DNA from 3 places in the uncultured Paenibacillus sp. genome. Region 1 is predicted to be linked to each of the others. Evidence: riboswitches for the same ligand, from Rfam matches in the RefSeq annotation. Region 1 holds a riboswitch; each other region holds the start of a gene.
What was found. Region 1 has a riboswitch for cobalamin ahead of metE (5-methyltetrahydropteroyltriglutamate--homocysteine S-methyltransferase). Riboswitches for the same ligand answer to the same signal wherever they lie in the genome.

Region 2: it holds a riboswitch for cobalamin, as region 1 does, so the genes downstream of both, RWM61_RS13565 (radical SAM protein) here and metE (5-methyltetrahydropteroyltriglutamate--homocysteine S-methyltransferase) in region 1, are expected to answer to the same signal.
Region 3: it holds a riboswitch for cobalamin, as region 1 does, so the genes downstream of both, RWM61_RS17320 (ABC transporter substrate-binding protein) here and metE (5-methyltetrahydropteroyltriglutamate--homocysteine S-methyltransferase) in region 1, are expected to answer to the same signal.

Annotation. Positions count from the first base shown of each region.
Region 1 covers NZ_CAUPYC010000018.1:44-5,146, reverse strand. The annotation lists gene RWM61_RS08300 (GMC family oxidoreductase) at 1-571, opposite strand, end outside; gene RWM61_RS08295 (ThuA domain-containing protein) at 675-1,301, opposite strand; cobalamin riboswitch at 1,559-1,765, shown strand; gene metE (5-methyltetrahydropteroyltriglutamate--homocysteine S-methyltransferase) at 1,905-4,196, shown strand; gene RWM61_RS08285 (hypothetical protein) at 4,514-4,684, shown strand.
Region 2 covers NZ_CAUPYC010000042.1:29,939-35,041, forward strand. The annotation lists gene nrdD (anaerobic ribonucleoside-triphosphate reductase) at 1-735, opposite strand, end outside; gene RWM61_RS13565 (radical SAM protein) at 766-1,509, opposite strand; cobalamin riboswitch at 1,562-1,765, opposite strand; TPP riboswitch at 1,920-2,033, shown strand; gene RWM61_RS13570 (thiazole synthase) at 2,089-2,874, shown strand; gene thiH (2-iminoacetate synthase ThiH) at 2,871-4,010, shown strand; partial or broken gene RWM61_RS13580 (HAD-IC family P-type ATPase) at 4,318-4,734, shown strand.
Region 3 covers NZ_CAUPYC010000072.1:1,191-6,293, reverse strand. The annotation lists gene RWM61_RS17330 (heme ABC transporter ATP-binding protein) at 24-851, opposite strand; gene RWM61_RS17325 (iron ABC transporter permease) at 856-1,890, opposite strand; gene RWM61_RS17320 (ABC transporter substrate-binding protein) at 1,897-2,985, opposite strand; cobalamin riboswitch at 3,182-3,396, opposite strand; gene RWM61_RS17315 (MarR family winged helix-turn-helix transcriptional regulator) at 3,670-4,116, opposite strand; gene RWM61_RS17310 (hypothetical protein) at 4,257-4,610, opposite strand; gene RWM61_RS17305 (hypothetical protein) at 4,594-4,866, opposite strand; gene RWM61_RS17300 (VOC family protein) at 5,015-5,103, opposite strand, start outside.

The sequences.
Region 1 (5,103 bases):
CTTTTGCCGGAACGGGCCACCCTGCCGTTTCGGAAACGGGCATCCGCGGCGCCACTAATTGCCAAGCGAGCGTCCTGCCGCCGAATGCGATCAGCTCTCTGAAATAAGTTTGCTCAACCGGTCTTGCAACTTTATCGAAATATTGCCTGAAGCGCGGAAGAGAGTATGTGGGAATATTATAAAAATGGGTCGGCAGCAGCAAATCGCCCGCTTCCACGACGCCGATTTTTTTTCCGTTTGCGCCCCATTGTCGGGCTAATCTCCACAGAACGGCGCCGCCCCCCGCTCCCGATCCGACAATGAGCACATCGTACTCCGTTTGCGCCATTCGCTCCGGCGAAGTGAGCGGTATCCATTCGTTCCGGAAATCCGTTCGGCGGGGAGAGGATGCCGCGGGCTCCCGGTTTCCCATCGATATCGAATAGGGCGGCAGCCTAACCGGTTGACCCGAAAGGTTTGCGTCAGGGCTACCCACATGCGGGTTGAGGGAAATAAGCGCTTCCAGCGAAACATTCCGGCGGCGTGCAATGTTCCTTAACGCCTCGCCGTCACTCGCGATATAAATCCTCATAATCCCCTTCCTTCCGCAGCGCCTTAAGAGGGCTCCTTTTCTACAAATCATCGTATGATTTATATGAAAGAAGCAGGTGAATGATGACATCGCGGACTCGAGCTTATCTGGCCGCCCAAGCCATTCCGCGTCTCATCATGGTCAGCACTTCGGGTATCATCACAATGTCGGCCGAATGACCGAGCGCGTTGTAAAACACGCGTCCCTTGCCGTATTTTTTGGTCCACACGACGGGCATGAACACGGGTCTCCACACTTCGGGCGGATAGGTCTCATAATAAGAAGTCGCCAGAACCTCGATTGCCGGATCGATCAGCATGTAGTAATGTTCGGTGGCGACTTCGAAATCCGAAATCCCGCGGGTAATGGGGTTTTCTTTGTCCTTGATAAGCACTTTGAAGCGGTATCCGGGATGCGCCGCAAAGTTTCCGCCCACCATCAACTGGTATCTGGATTCACAGGGAAACGTATATCCCATGCCGCCGTGCAGCCCCGCCAGTCCGGTTCCGTTGCTGATCGTCTCGAGCAAATTGTCCAATTGCTGCGGAGTAACGGTGCCTTCCGTCCAATTAGGAACAATCAAATCCATTTGCATCACTTTTGCCTTGTCATTAAAAACGTCCCATGTCTCGGATATTTCCACATCAAAATTATCCTGCCTCAATAAATCGGCCAAAATTTCGGCAATTTCCTTCGGCTGGTGCGGCGCATACCCGCCTGAAACGATCAAAGCCTTTTTGGTCCTTTGCCGAAAGCCGTTAGAACGCGTATGTGTATGAATCCGAACACGCACTGTACGATCCATCCCTGCTGTTCCTTTCCTGTTTGAACTGAAAACAGATTCAGAGACAGTATATGCGGCAGTCCCGCCGTATGCTTATGGCCGAAGACCTCATACGATGACGGACACTGCACAACATGGCTGTCACAACATGCTTGCCAAACGGTTTTGTATCGGTTACGATGAACTTCATGAACCCATCATAAAACTGAATATCGGAAACAGGTGCCTATCCGACAACAAGATGCCCGGATCGGCTTAAAAGGGAAGTTCGGTGCAAAACCGACGCGGTCCCGCCACTGTATATGGAAGAGTCGCAGCAAATAGGCCACTGGTTGCAAACGCAACCGGGAAGGCTGCTGTGGATGATGACGCCAATAGCCAGGAGACCTGCCTGTTTCAACGGCACTGCTTTACCTACGGGAGATAGGGAGGTGTTAGACGGCAACCAACGTTCTATAACGGCGGCGTCTTTCCCTTTGTCATATTCGGGGAGAGACGCTTTTTTTATTTGTCTGTAAGCCATTTATCCAAGCGGGAGGAAAAGAAAAAATGCAAGGAAAAGTCACAGTTGCAAATCTTGGATATCCAAGAATCGGGGAAGATCGGGAGTGGAAAAAAACGCTGGAAGCGTTCTGGTCGGGAAAGTGCGGCGAAGAGGCTTTCTATGCCGAGATGGAACGGATTCAGCTCGCGCATCTCGAAGTTCAGAAAGCGAAGGGACTGGACTCTATTCCGGTCAACGACTTTACTTATTACGATCACATGCTGGACATGGCGGTCATGCTGGGTGTCGTGCCTGCACGGTTCGGCCACACCGGAGGAGCTGTTCCGATAAGCACTTACTTTGCCATGGCACGCGGGAACGAGAATGCGGCAGCATGTGAAATGACGAAATGGTTCAATACGAATTACCATTACATTGTTCCGGAGATCGGAGAGGCGGTTCCTTGCCTGACGGAGAACAAACCGCTTGCCGCTTACCGCTTTGCCAAGTCCAGAGCCGGAATTGAAGGAAGGCCGGTCATCGTCGGTCTTTATACTTTTTTAAAGCTGTCCAAGGGTTTCCCATCCCATCATCTTGCCGATCAAATTGAACGGTTCCTTCCTGTTTATGTGGAACTGCTGAAACAACTGGAACAGGAGGGCGTCGCCTGGGTTCAGATTGATGAGCCCGCACTCGTTACGGATACGAAAGCGGAAGAGTTTGAAAGAGTGGAATTGATTTACAATACAATAAGGGATCGGGTTCCGCAATTGAACATCATGCTGCAGACCTATTTCGAGGCGGTCGACAACTATGAGCGTCTTGTAAATTTACCGGTTGACGGCATCGGTCTTGATTTCGTGCATGACAGCGGAGCCAACTTGAAATCTCTGAAACAGTATGGTTGGCCCGACAACAAATCGCTCGGTGCGGGCATTATCGACGGACGCAATATATGGCGTTCCGATCTGGATGCCAAATTAGCCCTCATCCATGAGATTCTGGAACATGTACCCGGTCACCGGCTCATTCTGCAGCCTTCCTGCAGCCTGCTCCACGTACCGGTTTCGTTGCAGCGGGAATTGAAGATGAACAAGACGATAAGAGACGCGCTTGCTTATGCCAACGAGAAGTTGGATGAATTGACTCTTCTCAAATCCGCAGTATCGGATAATATGACCGGCGATCTCGAAGCAAGCCGCACTGCGCTTTCCTTGTTCCGCAAGCTTCCGGAACGGAATCGCCCGGATGTCGCCGCTCAGATGGCCGGTATCGATTCACTTCGGGACAAGCGGAACCTTCCATTTCAATCCCGCTTCGAGGTCCAGCGCCTCAAATGGAACCTTCCGCTCTTGCCGACCACGACGATCGGCAGCTTCCCGCAAACAGCCGAGGTTCGCCAGGCACGTCTGAAATGGCGGCGGGGAGAATGGGATGACGCCAGATATGGCATGTTCGTACGGCAGCAAATTGAACAATGCATCAAGGTTCAAGAAGAAATCGGATTGGATGTGCTCGTTCACGGGGAGTTCGAACGGACGGATATGGTTGAGTTTTTCGGTGAAAAATTGGCCGGATTCTTGTTTACCCAGAATGGTTGGGTACAATCGTATGGCTCCCGCTGCGTCAAACCGCCGGTTATTTACGGAGACGTCGCATTCACAGGAGCCATGACCGTAGAGGAAACCGCCTACGCGCAATCCTTGACCGAGTTGCCTGTTAAAGGTATGCTTACGGGCCCGGTAACCATTCTAAATTGGTCGTTCGTACGCGATGATCGCAGCCGGGAAGAGGTGGCCAATCAAATCGCGCTTTCCCTAAGGAAAGAAGTGGAGGCGCTGGAGAGCGCCGGCATCGAGATGATTCAAGTGGACGAACCGGCTATCCGCGAGGGACTGCCGCTCAAAGAGCGGGATCAGGCGGCGTACCTGGAATGGGCCGTCAAAGCGTTCCGAATCGCAACCGCGAGCGTGAAGGATACGACTCAGATTCACACTCATATGTGCTATTGCGAATTCCACGATATGATCGATTCGATTCTGGCGCTTGATGCGGACGTCATCTCCATCGAGACATCCCGAAGCCATGGCGAATTGATTGCCAGCTTCGAGCTCAACGGCTATGACCATGGGATCGGCCTCGGCGTGTACGACATCCACAGTCCGCGCGTTCCGTCCGTGGACGAAATGTCCGAAATGATCGATCGGGCACTCCGGGTGCTCGATCCGGAGCTGTTCTGGATCAATCCCGACTGCGGGTTGAAGACACGCGGTTGGGAAGAGACGGCCCATGCGCTGAGGAATATGATCACAGCCGCGCGAGCAGCCAGAGAAAAGCTGACCGGCGTTATTCATTAAGAGTGAATGGACCTGTAAAAAACGATTACAGGGGGAATTCATGCGAAAAGATCTATTGCATTTCTTGCTTACTGTCAAAGAAGAGCGAGTCATGTATTCGATGATTAGCAATATGAATAAGGAAGATCTTATCACTTTGTTTCAATATTTGTCCTATACATCTTCGGACATTCAAGAACGCTGGCACACTGTTTACGAAAGATTGATGGATTACCGTTCTTTCTTTCAACCATAACCGTATTGCCGGCTTTAAAAAATCGCTGCAGGAATATGAGATCCCTTTTGCCGACAACATGGTGCTCCGAACGCCGGGGGATATGGACAGCAGCTATCACTTCATCGGCAGCCTGTTTGCGCATGAGCGGCCTACGGCCAAGCACTTGGTCGACATGCTCCTGCAGCGAATCAACGATCCCGGCAGCACGCCGGCAGCGATGATCAAAAAGCCGGAACTCGTCGTCAGGGAAAGCACCAAAAAAGCGCCGTAGCCGTTCATAGGTCAAACGAAACCCTGTCCGGTACGGACAGGGTTCATATACATGCCGTCAACGCGCCACACTTGGGGCCCGCTCGACTTTCAGCCAAACGCGTCCGCTGAGCTTCCCGTGCCGGGCACCTCCGATGGGTTTCATCCAACGCAAATCGGGATGCAGCCCTCTTTTCACCGCTATGCTGGATTCTGTCCAGCAAAATGAAGCAACGATCGCCCCTCGAGAAAAAAAACGGCCGATCCGCTGTACGATTTCCAATATAAACCGGACTCTCAGCGAACAGAGGTTCATATGGTTGGATGATTTCCAACATAGGATTACAGAATTGTCTAAGGAACGCCGGCCGTTTCATTCCCACAAATGCAACCTTCCTCCCCGATACTGCGTTTAGTAGTTACACAAAAAATGAGGAGCCA
Region 2 (5,103 bases), on a different contig from region 1:
CGGAAAAGTGAACGGGATGCCGGTACCGGTTCCCTGCTTCATGACTTCGATTACGGCCTGGTTGATCCGATCGAAGTATTCGGATGGAATGTCGCGGTAACGAATGTCGAGAGGCGTACCGCCGATCACGACGAAATCGTCCTTGATTTCGTCGGAAGGCTTGCCGAACTCCAGCGTAATGTTGGTGAATGCCGATTGGGATCCGCCGCGCAATGGCATATTCATTTCCCAGATCAGGCTTTGGAACAGCTGCTTCAGTTCGTCCTCCGTGAAGCGGCGTCCTTTGACCGTTTCCTCGTAATACAGGTAGGAAGCGGAAATCGTCGTCATTTGCGACAACATGACGGCACCGGATACTTGCTGGGACATCAGCACGACGATGTTGCTGAAATGCCGGAGCAGCGTTTCAAGCTTTCGAGTCGGTTTCGAGGACATCATATTTTTGGCCAGCGTGGGGATTCCGGCAGCAGCGATGTCTTTGCAAGCGACGCTCAAGCAATATGGGCTTAATTGTTTATCATGAATATAGATTACGCCGTCCCGATACAATTCGGTCAGTTTGGCCGGTAAAATGTGCTGCAGCAAATATTCTTCTTCCGCAAAGTTGGTCAGGTTATGCCGCAACAACGGCAATGAATAAACGAAATTGCTGTTTTCCCTTTTCAAATAATCGGCCTGTTTGGTTTCCGACGGTGATGTAAACGTATCGATGATTTCCTTGGAATGACGAAACATGGTGTTTCCTCCGTTCGATGGTGAATGATTTTATCGGGTGACTTGCGGCGGGTGGAAGGGATTCAAGAAATAGGGCACAACACTGTCGTATTTGGTTTTTAATCCGTTCACATACTCTTGAATTCGTTCAAAGTATTCATCGCTGAGCAGCGGATATCGCACCGTTCTCACTTGGCTTAACCGGCTATTGTGCCGAATGACGGTTTCCACCGACTCAAGGATGTCCCGGCAACAACGTTTCGTAGGGACGGTTCCGATAATCGCTTCGAATAGCTCTCGGTCATCCTCGGGATCGAGACAGTGATACGGCAGCTTCATATCGATATGAACGCCGTCAACCAAATTGTCGGCAAGCATTCGCTGCAATTTACGCGGGAACGTGCCGTTGGTAAAAACAATGATTTTCCCTTTGAAGATCTTTCGCACCCGATTGAGAAAATGACTAATTTCCGAAGCCTCGTTCATCATGAATTCCCCGCCGCTGAATAACACGGCATCGAACATATCGTTGCATTCGCCCAAGCGCTCGATAACTTGTTCGGCGGTTAAATGGCCGTCCGGTTTTTTGGCTATCAATTCGTCATGATTATGACAACCGTAACAGCGCATGTTGCAGCCGTTCCAAGCGTGAATGAGCAGCGATACGTGACCGGGCAAATCATCGAACGTACGAATGAAACGGGGATAAAAAGCCAGCATCCGATTCTCCTTTCCGCGAAAAAAGGCATTTCCAACCACCATCCCCAAAATGAGGTCAGAAATGCCCGTATACATAGAACCAATCGGTTACATACACGAATAACACCTCCCTATCTTCCTTAGGTTAAGCAGTGTCGTCGTTTATGGCAGGTCTCCTGGCTTCGGGTCCATGCGAACGCCGCTTCCTTCCCGTTTCAAGGTGAAACAGTGGATTGCGTGCGGCGTCGCTCGCCGTAACAGTGGAGGGACCGCGTCGGATTTTCACCGAACTTCCCTTTTCAATCGGTCACTTGCATGAAAATGATCCGATACCATAAACCACTATATTTAGTTGTTGGAATGAATGCTAATACAATATATTGAAAAAGTAAAGTGATGGTTGTCATTCGATAATTTTTTATCCGGATTGTGATAAACATCATAAGGTTTATTCTTTGATCTGTGGTATGATTGCCGGGAAAAATCTTGAAAGAACAGTAAACTTGAGATGCACGAGCGGGAGCTGGAAGTTGATCCGGCTGAGAGGAAGGCTGCATTCGCCTTCGACCGCAGAACCTGGTCTGGGTAATGCCAGCGTAGGAATCATGATCTTCTGCCGATCGCAGGGCGCATAGATTCCTATGCGCTATTTTTGTTATTGGAGGAGAAAAGATGATGGGTGATGCTTTTAGTATTGGCGGCGCAACGCTGTCCAGCCGTTTGTTTGTGGGCACGGGCAAATTCGGGAACGATTCCGTGATTTCCGATGTAATCGGACGTTCCGGCGCGCAGGTTATTACGGTAGCGGTAAGGCGAATCGATTTCAATTCGTCCTTTGAAGATGGTTTGACGCACATACCGGACGGCATGAAACTGCTTCCCAATACATCCGGCGCCCGGAATGCGCAGGAAGCCGTACGAATCGCCCTTCTCTCGAGAGAGGGCGGGATGGGGAATTGGATCAAAATCGAGGTTATTCCCGATCAAACCTACCTGCTTCCGGACAATGAAGAAACGATTCAAGCGACATCGATATTGGCGAAGGAGGGGTTTGTCGTTTTTCCTTATATGAATCCGGATCTCATTGCCGCCAAACGGATGCGGGACGCCGGCGCCGCGGCGGTGATGCCTCTCGGAGCGCCGATCGGCTCGAACCGGGGACTGCAGACGAAAGAAATGATCCGCATCTTGATTGAAGAACTCGACGTGCCCGTCATTGTCGATGCGGGGATCGGCAAACCTTCCGAAGCGGCGGAAGCGATGGAAATGGGAGCGGCGGCGGTATTGATCAATACGGCGATCGCGACCTCGGGGGATCCCGCGTCCATGGCCGAGGCGTTCGCAAGCGCCGTTCATGCCGGACGGCTTGCTTATCGATCCGGTTTGGGACCGGTCAAGCAGACGGCGGAGGCTTCTTCCCCGTTAACGGGATTTTTGGGGGGAGAGGGGGAGGCGAATTGAGCTTTTATGAAATCTATTGCAAATCGAAAGAAATGGAATATTCTGAAGCTTTCCGGGAAGCTTCCGGGCAGGATGTGCTCCGCATTTTACGGAAAGACCGACTGAATGAACAGGATTTCCTGATGCTGCTGTCGCCCGCTGCCGGTTCGTGCCTGGAAGCGATGGCTCAAAAAGCGCACCGGCTGACGGTTCAACATTTCGGCCGTACGATTTTGCTGTTCGCTCCTTTATACGTGTCGGACTACTGCGTCAATTCCTGCGCATACTGCAGCTTCAGCGTCGAACATGTTTTTTCGAGAAAAAAACTCGCGATGCGTGAGGTTGAAAGAGAAGGCGCCGCGATCGCGGCTGCAGGAATCAAACATCTTTTGCTGTTGACGGGCGAATCCCCGCAGCAATCGAATCATGATTACTTGAAGGCCTGCATCCTTATCTTATCGAAGCATTTCGCTTCTGTTTCATTGGAAGTTCAACCGATGGACAAATCGCAGTACGCCGATCTTATCGACAATGGCGTGGACGGCCTGACTCTTTATCAGGAAACGTACAAAGAGGATACATATCGCGAGTTACACCGGAAGGGCCCGAAGCGAAATTACTTGTACCGGTTGGATGCGCCGGAAAGGGCCTGTCAAGCCGGAATGAGGACTGTGACGATCGGTCCTCTTCTCGGGCTGGAAGACTGGAGGAAGGAGGTATTTCTGGCGGGGCTGCACGCCCGTTATTTGCAAGCCAGGTATCCCGCAACGGAGATCGGTGTGTCGCTTCCCCGGATCCGCCCGCATTTGGGAGGGTGGAGCCCGGGATCAACCGTGAACGATAAAGAGTTGGTTCAGGCTATGCTGGCGATGCGATTGTTTTTGCCGCGGGCGGGAATTACTCTCTCGACCAGGGAAAGCAAGACATTTCGCAACCGGTTGCTCCGATTGGGCGTGACCAAAATGTCGGCCGGTTCATCCACCGCTGTCGGCGGTTATTCGGACGATAAAGCCGGCATCCCTCAATTTGAAACGTCCGACGAACGCAGTGTCAAAGAAATGCGGTTGTTTTTGCAAAGCCAAGGTTATCAACCGTTACTGGCGGATTGGCCGAAGTTCGGCGGACGTAATATGGCGGTTCATTCCTATAAGTCGTGATCGGAATGACTCACCGCTTTCACCCTCACAACAAGTGGTTTCATTTATGCAGTTTTCCTTTTCATGAATAAGGGTATATTTACTACGTTATGTAATTTTATAATAAGGAACGCTTAATTGCGGTAAAGCTTCCGAATAAGAACGATTCGATGGAGGAAATGATAAAAAAAGGAACACATTAAGGAAATTCGGTAGCGATGATGCAGAATCAAATTTCATAGTAAAGAGGTGAACGCAATGATCAAAGATTACCGTAATGAACACAACGATCATGCTTCGCATCAAGCGGCAACGGCTGTACACGATTGAAATCTACGCCGGAGTCCTTCCGCATGAAAAAGTGGACAAAATCGCGGAAATTCAACGCGCAGGGCATCGGGTGGCCATGACCGGAGACGGGGTGAACGACGCTCCGGCACTGGCGAAGGCCGACCTGGGAATCGCGGTGGGAGCCGGCACGGATGTAGCCATTGAAACGGCCGATGTAATCCTGGTGAGAAGCGATCCGAAGGACGTCGTTTCGATTCTTGAACTGTCCAAGAAAACATACAGCAAAATGGTGCAAAATCTATGGTGGGCGACCGGGTACAATATCGTGGCGATTCCGTTGGCAGCCGGCGTTCTGTACGGCGCCGGAATTCTGTTGACCCCCGCTGTGGGAGCTGTTCTTATGTCTCTCAGCACCATTGTCGTTGCCGTTAATGCCAAGCTGTTGAAGGCATAATGATCCGGCATATGTGTTCGACAAGCGAACGGAATGTGTTTAGGCAGATGAAGGAGATCATGTTCGCGCCGCAGTTGTCGAAGGAGATCATTTATGCTCGGTTTCCTTTTATGTCGTGCATTCCGGTATACGTTCCAATGCGATCGTGAACAGGATTCTGCTGCCTTTCGTCGTCCTGTTCGGATTTTTTGTAGCGGCTTCGAATTCCCCCCCACAAAGATTGCTCCCTGCTGTTCCCCCTTTTCGAGAATGGATTTGGATCTGTATGAGAAGGGAATCATCTTGGTGGAATTGACATCCCTCTGACGGGCGCGCTGGCGATATTCGGACCTTACGAACCGGATCGTTGCTTGCATTATTCGCTCTTAA
Region 3 (5,103 bases), on a different contig from region 1:
TTCTGCCTTGAAAATTAAAATTTTCATTCATCAGCGGTGCCGCGCAGCGGCATGAATGTCTGATCGGATTTGCGCGCAGCCCGCGGTCTCAGCAGCACCTGGGGAGCGCCATTGTCCGGATGCCGCAGAACGATCGGATCCGTCCCGTACACCCGGCTGATCGTCTCCTCCGTAAGCACCTCGGCCGGCGTGCCGTCCGCTGCAAGCTTGCCGCCGGCCAATACGAGCAGCCGGTCGCAGTATTGCGCCGCCAAATTCAGGTCGTGAAACACCGCGACGGCCGTCAGCCTTTTTTGCTTCTGCCAATCCCGTACCGCGTCGAGCAGCTGAACCTGATGGCCGATGTCCAGATAAGTGGTCGGCTCGTCCAGCAATATCAGCTCCGGCTCCTGCACCATCACCTTTGCCAGCGCGACGCGCTGCCGTTCGCCGCCGCTCAGCTGGCTCAGCCGCCGTTCAGCCAGCTTCGTCAGCCCAAGCGTCCGCATCGCGCTTTCGATCAGCTCGCCGGCATCCTTCTCCTCGTGGCCGAGCCAATTCTGATGCGGATAACGTCCCATGCCGACGACCTCGCGCACGGTGAAAGCCGTCGCCGGCAGTCCCTCCTGCTGCAGCACGGCCACCCAGCGCGCCAAATCCTTGCCTTTGTATGCCTTCACTGGTTCTCCCCGCAGATTGACCGAGCCTCCGCCGGCCGGCTCCACGCCGGAAAGCAGCGACAGCAGCGTCGACTTGCCGGCGCCGTTCGGGCCGATAATGCCGTACATGCCGCCTTCCGCAAGCGTGAAGCTTACCCCGTCCAACACACGGCTGCCGCCGATTTGTTTGACCGCATTCCGTACGTCGATCATGTTTTCAGCCCTCCTTCAGGCCGGCTTTGCGGCGCTTCAGCAAATACGCGAAAAACGGCGCGCCGATCAGCGCGGTCAGCACGCCGAGCGGAATTTCCTTCGGGCTCAGCGCCGTTCGGGCGAGCGTGTCCGCCCACAGCACATAGATGCCGCCGACAATCGCGGACAACGGCACGACCAGCCGATAATCAGGTCCAACAATGAGACGGATCAGATGCGGCACGACAAGGCCGACGAAGCCGATGACGCCCGATACCGACACGGCCGCCGCCGTCAGCAGCGTCGAGATCGTCAGCACGGTCAGCTTGGTGCGTTCGACATTGACGCCGAGATGGGCGGCCTGGCGTTCGCCGAGGACGAACAGATTCATCGGCTGCGCGAATGCCGATATCGCAGGCAAACCGAGCGCTGCGAACGGAAGCACAAGCGCGACATGCTCCCAGTTCCGCTTGGACAGGCTGCCCATCGTCCAATAAAGGATTTCGTTGACGACGGTGTTCGACATCGAAATCATGAAAGAGACGAATGCGCCGAGAAAAGCCTGCACGATGACGCCGGCCAGGATCAGCGTTTCGATTCGCATTTGCCCTTGCTGCCGGGCAAGCCAGAACACCGCGAATATCGTCGCCATGCCGGTCCCGAAAGCGACGAAAGGCACCGTCCAGATGCCGACGGCGGACTGCACCCCGAACAGGATCAGGAAGGCCGCGCCGATCGAGCTTCCCGAAGCGACGCCGAGCGTATAAGGGTCGGCGAGCGGGTTGCGCAGCACACCCTGGAAGCCCGCGCCCGCAAGCCCGAGACACGCGCCGACGAGTACTCCGATCAGGATCCGGGACAGGCGAACCTGAATGACGACCGCTTCGTCAAGCGCCGTCCATTCCACGGCTTCTCCCCGATTCCACGGCAATTGATGAACGATAATGGCCCATACTTTAGCGATCGGATAGCCGGCCGAGCCGATCGAGATCGAAACGACGGCGGAAAGGACAAGGAGAAGCATCGCTGCTCCTCCGTATGTGACGATTTTCAGTTTCATATGCGGCTATTGAACGAGGTCGGGATGGATCGCTTTCGCCACGTCCCGAAGCCCGTCGGTCAGACGCGGGCCGACGCGCACGAGCGGATCGTTCGGAACCGCGAACACCTGCTTGTTTTTCACGGCGTCGATCTGATCCCAGCCAGGCCGGCTGTTGATCGCGTCGGGAATCGTCGTGTCGCCCTCGATCTCCGGATACAGGATGACCTGCGGGTTCGCCTTGAGGATGGCCTCCGGATCGATTTCATACCAGCTCGGCTGGCTGTTCGCCACGTTTTTGCCGCCGGCGAGGGTCACGATTTCGTCGAGAAATTCACCGCTGCCGACCGTCCAGCCCGGCGAGAATTCCAGGTATACGGTTTTCGGCTCGGCGCCTTTCACGGCGTCCACGACCGCCTGCTTGTCGGCGCGCATTTTGTCCGCCACCGCTTTCGCTTCGGCCTGCTTGTTCACGATGACGCCGACTTCCTCGATATGGGCGATCGTCTCGTCGATCGTTTTCGGCTGGGAGGCGAACACGACGATGCCCAACGCGCGAAGATCCTCGACCACCTGGCCGTTGATGCTCGCATTGGCGACGACCAGATCGGGGTTGAGGCCGGCAACCGATTCGACGTTCATTTTGAAGCCGCCGACCTTCGGCAGGTTCGCCGTCTCGGCCGGGTAGTTGCTGTTGTCGTCGACGCCCGCCACGGCGCCGCCGGCTCCGATCGCGAACAGAATCTCCGTCTCGCTCGGCGTAATCGATACGACCTTCGCCGGCTGTTCGGCGATCGTGACCTCCGTGCCGGTCGCATCGGTCAGCGTCAGAGGGTAAGTCGTCTGGGCGGCGGATTCGGCGCTGTCGGCCGTGTCGGCCGGCTCCTTTTCCGCCGTGTTCGCGGCTTGGCCGCCGTCGTTCGTTTCACCCGCATCGCCGTTCGCCGTTCCGTTCTCGGTTTGCCCGGCGCTGCCGTTCACCCCGCTGCCGTTCGCGGCATTGTCGCTGCCGGCGCCGCAAGCGGCAAGCACAGTAAGCGCCATCGCCAGCAAAGCGATCATAAGCAAGCGGATTGCCCGCGCAGTTGTAAATTTGCGTTCCAATCGGTCGTTCATCGTGTTCATCTTCTCCATTTCCGGTTATAAAGTAATCGTCGCATTCTTGCTGGAAAATAAAAAAAAGCATTCCCGATTCGTGTCGGAAATGCTATGGTCCCCCGGTCGCCGGTTCGCCGAGCTTGCTCCGATCCGGCGGTACACCGTGCGGATAGCGGCTGCGGGCCATATTCCAACACCTCCCTAAGTCCACGTAGGTAGCGTTCACGATGCGGGCAGGTCTCCTGACTCGAAGCTCACGCGCGCCGTCTTCCCGGTTGCCCAGTGACTTGAATGGCGCTCGCTTGCGGACGGCTTTGGTGCCTTCCGGACTTCTTACAGTGGCGGGTCCGTGCCGGATTTTCACCGGACTTCCCTATTATGCCTGTCGTCCCTTGCGGAACGTTCGGCACCCGTATCCAAACCTATTCGATTATTGCAAGAGTTACTATACCACTACCGGATAAAAGTTGTCTATATCGACAATATCCGTTGCTCTGCCAAATGCACAAGAAACGGTCCGGCTGTACGCCGAACCGCTCTTTGTGCCAATCGGATGCAAAAATGCCTTAACGTCCGCCCGTTCCGCCGCAGCAGCCATCAGCCATCATAACGATCGGTTGTGCCATTGGAATCACCTCCACTAAATAAGATATATATCCCTAAATACTTGCATAATGCAAGTATAGGATAACAAAAGCACGCTTACATGAACGGGCTGCAGCATACGCTGGATTTCGCCATGCTGTCATTCAGCAGCTTAAGCGAGCGAATGACCGTCTCACGCTCGAACTCGTTCATGCGCGAAAAGACCTCGTTCAAGTAACGTTTCATTTCTTCGTCGATTGCCGTGGCCGCAAACTTGCCTTCCGTCGTAAGGCTCAGCAAATAGACGCGGCGATCCGCGGAGGAAGCGGTTTTGACGACAAGCTTCATCTTGATTAAAGACTGGATCTGCCGGCTGAACGTCGTCACATCCATCCCCAGCGCATTCGCCACCTGCTGCATCGACGGCTCGTGCCGGCGATCGATCTCGTACAGGATATGACTCTGGACGAGCGAAATATCGCAGCCGGCGACTACGCAGCAATTTTTATTCAGAAAACCGAACCGTCTCGCCATCGTCTGGATCGTGCTGCGCAATTCTTCCATCCCGTTCACCTCATGCTGAGTATAACGCTAATGGTTGTAAAATGCAAGTATTAGTTGAATTTTTTCTCGGCCCTCTTACCGCTGAGAAGACGAACTTCGCCCCTCGCGTCTTAAAGGTTGCCAGCCTATAAAAAAGTGTTCTACTCTGTCACGCGTTTTCGCTTCGTTCTTGAAGGTAAAATATTAATTACATCCACATCGCGATCTTGTTCGTGAACGGCATAATATATCAAATAGTTCAACAGTATATGCCTGCTTTTCCCGCAGGTAATTCGCCGAAGCCCTTTAAAGCTGCCCTTTTCGACTACATGCCCGACATACGGATTAAATGTTAGCATATGCTCAATATGGTCGATTATCTCGATTTCTTTGTCATACCACCATTGCAACGGTTCAAGTCCTTGTTCCGAAAAAAAAGCGGCGATTCGATCCAAGCACATATCAAACTCACCCTTAAAAACAATCCGGAAAGGTCGCTTATCTTCTTCTGGCACGGCGCTTCTCCTTCAGTTCGCTGGCCGTATACCCTTTCATGTCGGGATTATCCAAATATCTTTGCAGAGAAGCTTCAAGTTCAGGATACATCTCAATTTCTTGGGCCAAGTCCAACTCGGAATCATCTTCCTCGTTTGATATGAAATTCTCCACTCCCACGGAAACCAATTTGCCCTTCACAACGAAAAGTCCCAATTTCTTGCCTTCAAGCGCTTGGAGAATTTCCTCTTTCGTTTGATCGCTTAACGGGTTCATGCCGATCACCTCAAATTCATTATAACAAAAGCAATGAATGTTCACTAAAATTGATTTTCAAATGTCACCCGAAAAAATTCGGCTCAATAGCGGAAACGGGTCCGTTAATGAGCCGGGTTTGATGCAAGCTCGTCGCGCAGGCGGAGGACTAACCTTTCAGCAAAAACTCGTTGCCGTCCTCGTCGGCGAAGCGCGCGTAGGTGCCCCACGGCATTTTGTTCGGCGCCTCGAGGAACT